Regions from separate parts of the Psychrobacillus sp. FSL K6-1415 genome, predicted to be linked through region 2. Evidence: predicted binding sites of a transcription regulator. Region 2 holds the regulator's gene; the other holds the start of a gene.
The links. Region 2 encodes NrdR, which represses ribonucleotide reductase genes. Its sites were predicted from a motif close to AACACNATATATNGTGTT; they were not measured.
Positions count from the first base shown of each region.

Region 1 (3,431 bases), 260 kb from region 2:
CTGTCCAAGCTTTGAATCCACCTTGGAGTTGGAATAATTGTGTATATCCTTTTTTCTTTAAAAACATCGCTGAACGAGAACTTCTTGCGCCACTTTGATCATACAAATACACTGGCTTGTCTGGTCGAATTTCTTTGTATCGTTGACGGAATTGAGATGAAGGGATATTTCTTGCTCCCAAAATATGTCCACCATCAAATTCTTTCGGTTCACGAACATCAATCAGTTGGGCTTTACGATAGCCTTCAATGAATTGCTCTTGCGTGAGGTTAGTAACAATTTTTTTTAAACGGTATGCCGAGATTCCAGCATAGACTAAAAGTACAACGAGTATAGCAATGACAAAATACAATAATTCTAACACGGTCTTTCCCCTTTCTATGTTTCCTATTCATTATAAAAGAAGTGCTAGATACAATTCAATCTATTTGATAAAATGATACTCGTTGTGAAGGGAGAGATTAAGGTGGAAAAGGCAAAATGGTACTTCATAAATTCTGGACCCTGTAGTCCATCTTATAACATGGCGATGGATGAAGCATTACTTGATTGGCATAGTGAAGGGCTTATTCCGCCAGTTATTAGATTTTACGAATGGAATCCAGCTACATTATCAATTGGTTATTTTCAAACCGTAGAAAAAGAGATTGATATGGATGCAGTGAAAAGATTAGGACTAGGTTTTGTTCGTAGACCTACTGGAGGAAGAGGGGTGCTTCACGAACACGAACTTACATACAGTGTGATCGTTACAGAGAGTTACCCAAGTATGCCTGCTACTGTAACAGAAGCTTATCGTGTTATTAGTGAAGGTTTACTATTAGGATTTCAAAACCTTGGTTTAAACGCTTATTTTTCTATTCCAAATACAGAGGAACAAAAAGAAAATTTAAAAAAACCAAAATCCGCAGTATGTTTTGATGCACCGAGTTGGTATGAACTTGTGGTAGAAGGAAAAAAAGTGGCTGGAAGTGCTCAAACAAGGCAAAAAGGTGTTATTCTACAACATGGTGCGATTTTACTTGACCTCGATGAAGATAAGTTAATTGAAACGTTTAAATTTACTTCTGACGAGGTAAGAAATAGAGTGAGGAAAGGCCTATCTCAAAAAGCTGTCTCTATTAACAAAATAATATCAAAACCGATAACGATTGAAGAATGTAAAGTTGCCTTTAAAAAAGGATTTGCTGATGCTTTGGAGATTGAATTGGTTGAATATACATTAACAGAAGAACAACAAACTTACGTAAAAGAACTAGAAGCGACAAGGTATGACAATGATGAATGGAATTTTAAAAAATAAAAGTAACAATGTCTTATAGCAAAAATGAAATATAGGAAATTAGTTCTTATATTTAAAATCCCTAATCAATTTGCTTTACCTTCTACATATTGTGTCGTATTATTATTAAAACCACTACATATTGTGTCAATCGCAATTTGTAGAAAGGAGGAAGAGTAAATGGTGACAGCCAAAAATGAAACCAAACTTACTTTAAATGTCGAAGCACTAAACAAAGATATTCAATTATTTCCACAAGTTCATCCTATTACGCAAGATATGACACTTACACATAAAGGTGTGTCGAGACTTGTCATGATTGATCGCTATTCTTTTAAGGATACAGAAAAGAAAACGTTAAAAGAGGGCGATTTTGTCGTTCTAACCGTGAAAGAAGATCCTAAATTCCCAGCACGTGGACTGGGCTATATCGTCTCTATTAACGAACAAGCAAAAACAGCTGAGGTGCAAATAGAGGAAGATTACCGAAGTGCAATTGACGATGCTGCTAAAATCGAGTCTGGAATTATTACTCGTCCTTTAAGTGTCATTGAAAAACCTCTTGAAGTTTATTACGAGCAAATTGCCAAAAGAAATGCAACAGGACTCGCATCTGTAGAAGAAACAGAAGAAAAACGTGGAGAATGGTTTGAGAAATTCTATCAACAACTAGTTTCTTTGAAATTTATCCCAGCCGGACGAGTACTGTACGGTGCAGGAACAGGAACAGATGTAACTTATTTCAACTGTTATGTAATGCCATTCGTTGCAGATTCTCGTGAAGGAATCAGTGATCACCGTAAGCAAGTAATGGAAATTATGAGCCGTGGTGGTGGAGTTGGTACAAATGGTTCTACTCTAAGACCTAGAAATACTTTAGCTCGCGGAGTGAACGGAAAATCATCTGGTTCTGTTTCATGGTTAGATGATATTGCTAAACTGACTCATCTTGTTGAACAAGGTGGATCACGGAGAGGCGCACAAATGATAATGCTAGCAGATTGGCATCCTGATATTGCAGAATTTATAATTTCGAAAATGCAAAATCCTCGTATTCTGCGTTTCTTGATTGAAAATACGAATGATGAAACGATTAAACAACTAGCGAAGGACAAGCTTAAATTCAAACCCCTAACAATTCAGGAAGAAGCTATGTATCAAGGAATTATAAATTATAAAGCAATTCCAGGTTTAGGTGGATTTAATAGTGAGATAATTCGTGATGCGGAAACAAAATTACGTGATGGCGGAACTTATTCTGTTCATAATTCCGAGTTTTTGACTGGTGCAAACATCTCCGTTACGCTTACGGATGACTTTATGAAGGCTGTAGAGGAAGACGGCGACTTTGAATTGCGTTTCCCAGCAACCGAAGCTTATTCTCCAGAAGAGATGAAATTCTACAATGAAAATTGGCATAAAATTGGTGATGTTCGTGAATGGGAAAGAATGGGCTACGAAGTTCGTACTTATCGCACTGTAAAAGCGAAAGAGCTATGGAATTTGATTAACATTTGTGCAACTTATTCAGCTGAACCAGGTGTTTTCTTCATTGACAATGCTAATGAAAAAACGAATGCAACAGCATACGGACAAAAAGTCGTCGCAACTAATCCTTGTGGCGAACAACCGCTTGCTCCATATTCTGTATGTAACTTGGCTGCTGTGAATTTAGCACAATTTGCAAATAAAGACACAAAAACAGTCGATTATGAAGCATTAAAAGAAACAGTCCGTGTGGGCGTACGCATGCAAGATAACGTAATTGATGCTACTCCATATTTCTTAGAAGAAAACAAAGTACAAGCACTTGGTGAAAGACGTGTAGGTTTAGGTGTGATGGGTCTTGCCGATTTGTTAATTTATTGTGAAAAAGAATATGGTTCTGATGAAGGTAATGTTTTAGTGGACGAAATCTTTAAAACAATTGCGATTGCTGCTTATGAAACATCAGCAGAACTTGCTGTAGAGCGTGGAAGCTTCCCATTCCTAACTGGTGAAACAGAAGAGGAAACGAATCGTTTACGTAAAGCATTTACGGAAACTGGATTTATGAGTTCAATGCCAGAAGACATTCGAAACTCTATTTTAGAAAATGGTATTCGAAATTCTCATTTATTAACAGTTGCACCTACTGGTTCTACTGGAA
Region 1 is NZ_JBBOOQ010000001.1:2,475,591-2,479,021, reverse strand. It holds gene MKY60_RS11670 (rhodanese-like domain-containing protein) at 1-364, opposite strand, end outside; gene MKY60_RS11665 (lipoate--protein ligase family protein) at 467-1,303, shown strand; gene MKY60_RS11660 (vitamin B12-dependent ribonucleotide reductase) at 1,463-3,431, shown strand, end outside.
Region 1: MKY60_RS11660 (vitamin B12-dependent ribonucleotide reductase) is a predicted target of NrdR. The motif match lies at 1,414-1,431, and genes of this name have one in related genera.

Region 2 (3,431 bases):
TCCATACTTGTCACCTACCTTTTCAACATGCCTAACTCTGCTAATAATTTTTGACGTTCTTCATCGATATTTTGAATACCATTCGTAGTTTTACCTGATGATTTCTTTGTTTCTCCATCTTTCTTATAAAACCAATCAGGCACTTTTTCCTCGCGCGTCGGCTTTTTTGTATATGTTTTTTGTGGAGAGCCTTCATTTTTCCATTTTACATACTGTTCGTGTTCGTTCCTAGCAAGCTCCATCGCTTCTTTGGCTGTTTTGACATCTTTCCGCATCCAATGAGAAGCAATTTTCTCCGCATAATTTTTCGTGAGTTTCATGTCTGTACGCAATAATACATATTGTAACAAAACATTAACAACTCCGATCGGCATTTTGAAGTGAGTTACAAAATGATTAGCTAACTGAACATCCGCGAGAATTGGCTCTTTTCCGTTTGCGATATCCTTTAATACTGACACCGGTGGCGTTGTTTCTAAATAATGGATTAACTCACCTTCCTTCGTTAAGGGTTGAGCGGATTCCAAAGATACAACTTGTTTTTCAATCTTCTCTATTACAGGCGCAACTTTGGAAACAGTAAGTTTGTAATAATCCGAACATGCTTTTTTTAATCTAGCTTCTGAAAGATGTAATTCATCATCTAACGCAAGAATAACTACTTTTTGCATTTCCACTGGACTTAATTTATATAAAAAGGCGAGTTTTGCAATTACTTCTCTCGCTTCTATTGTCATCGCTGATTTAGGTACTAATTGCTCAGAAAGTCCCTCTTGAAGTAATGAAAAATCAAATTGATCATAATAAAATGGAACAGCTGATTTCCTTTCCTTCGATACGAAAGTGTCATCGTAAGATAGAGAATTATCCATTTTGGAGGATGGTTTAAATACATCCATAAATGTTCTAGAGACGTCATTAAAACCATCATTCCAATTGGAGTTTTGAATAAAACGATTACGTAATTGTTTAAAAGCATTTTCACCAACTTTATTTAGCAAAAACATGGATAGTAATGGATCTTTTAAAAATGACTCTGCATCTAATGGTGCCGAAAGATCATAATGGAATATATTCCCTTCATCCATCGTTTTTTTCCATGTACGTAGAAGACCAATTGCCTCAAGAGCAAGACGAGCTTGAAAAACTTTACCTATAGGCATCCCGAGAACATTCATCAGTTGGTAATGCGACCATCTCTCACTGCTTTTTTGTTCTCCTTCTGCCCAAAGTGTTAAATACAAGCTAATACTTTCTGCTCCAACTAACGGCTGATAAAACAAAGTTAGCAATTGCCGATCATAATCTGATAAAGAATATGGTAAGCGAATCATATACAAATCTGCTGGCTGTAGCTCTTTATATAACATCGACAATTGTATCTACTCCCCTTTAGAATATATTAAAATATAGAGCGCTGTTTCACAAAATGATACTTCAATTTATAATGAAGGATTTTTCTTTAAAATTTCCTTTAACTCATCGATAAATACATTTATATCTTTAAATTGGCGGTAAACAGAAGCAAAGCGGACATAAGCTACCTCATCTACTTCTGCAAGTTTGTCCATTACAATTTCACCGACGTCTTCCGATTTCACTTCTGCATTACCCATTCTTCGTAATTCTTTTTCAATAGAGAAAACAATATTTTCTAGTTGTTCTAATGCAACTGGTCTTTTTTCACATGCACGAATTAGCCCTCGTAACACTTTTTCACGACTAAACTCTTCTCTGGAACCATCTTTTTTTACAACGATTAATGGTGTCTCTTCTACTTTTTCAAACGTAGTAAAACGAAATCCACAATCTTCGCATTCTCTTCTTCTCCTGATTGCCTTATTGTCATCCACAGGACGAGAATCGACAACTTTTGTGCCATTGTATTGACAAGTTGGGCATCTCATATAGATCTCTCCTAATTCTTCACAGTAGTTTTATGTATCTATTATAACAATATTTTCGGGTAAAATCGAAAAAGCAGAGGAATCTCTTCCTCTGCTCACTCAGTCAGGTATAAATCTATTACGCTTGAACTGTCAATCGTGATGCAGGCTTTTTAACTGGTCCCATACCACGTGGCATTTCTAACGTTTCGCGTGTTCCAGCATTAAGAGCATCTGCTATATAGTTAGCTGCGATTGATGGATCTAAATCACCACATGTATACACATCAATGCTTGCATAACCGTGCTCTGGAAAGCTGTGAATCGTTAAATGCGATTCGGAAATAATAACGACTCCACTTACACCTTGTGGCGCAAATTTGTGAAATGCAACTTCTCTGACCTCTGCACCAGATTTTAGTGCAGCATCAACAAATGTTTGCTCGATAAATTGCATATCGTTAAGTTTGTCGAAATCGCACTCCCATAGTTCTGCAATAATGTGACGTCCCATTGTTTCCAATGTCCGTTTCCCCCTTTGATAAGTTTTATTTTTAACCTCAAAGTTGACTACCACGGGGGAAAGTTAGTCCAAAGAGGTCCTAACCCTTTAAGTAGTCGGTGTACAAGTAAAGTAACACGATTCTCATTATATGTTGTTTTATTGAAATATGCAAGAAATAATTAACCTCTTTCTAATCGCTAGAAAGAGGTTTGGATAATTATAGAGATAAAGCTACTTTTTTAGTAAGGTCAACTACTCTAGCAGAGTAACCCCACTCATTATCATACCAAGCAAGAACTTTTACTTTACGGTCACCAATCACCATAGTAGTTAAACCATCCACCGTTGTAGACAGAGTTGTAGTGTTAAAGTCGATGGATACTAGAGGTTCCATCGTAATACCCAATATACCTTGCATTGTACCTTCAGATGCTTTAAGGAAAGCCTCATTAACTTCTTCTGAAGTAACATCTTTTTGCAAATCCACCACTAAGTCTACTAAAGAGACATTTGGAGTTGGTACACGTAATGCCATACCATGAATCTTCCCTTGAAGCTCTGGCAATACAAGTGTAAGTGCTTTTGCAGCTCCTGTTGAGGTAGGAATGATTGATTGACCACAGGCACGTGCACGACGTAAATCCTTATGTGGATTATCTAGATTATTTTGATCGTTTGTATATGCATGAACGGTTGTCATTAACCCATTTTCAATACCAAATGTGTCATTCAATACCTTCACTACAGGTGCTAAGCAGTTTGTTGTACAGCTTGCATTCGAAATTATATGGTGAATCGATAAATCTAACTTATCATCGTTTACTCCCATAACTATAGTTGCATCTTCATTTTTTGCAGGAGCAGTTATTATCACTTTCTTTGCACCAGCTTCAATATGTGCTTTAGCTTTTTCACCATCATTAAATTTACCAGTGGATTCAATAACAATATCCACGTTTAGCTCTTTCCATGGTAATTTTGCTGGATCACGATCATCCACAATTTGAACTCGTTGGCCATTTACAATTAGAGCGTTTTCT
Region 2 is NZ_JBBOOQ010000001.1:2,735,767-2,739,197, forward strand. It holds gene dnaI (primosomal protein DnaI) at 1-5, opposite strand, end outside; gene MKY60_RS12965 (replication initiation and membrane attachment family protein) at 15-1,370, opposite strand; gene nrdR (transcriptional regulator NrdR) at 1,443-1,907, opposite strand; gene speD (adenosylmethionine decarboxylase) at 2,026-2,409, opposite strand; gene MKY60_RS12980 (glyceraldehyde-3-phosphate dehydrogenase) at 2,609-3,431, opposite strand, start outside.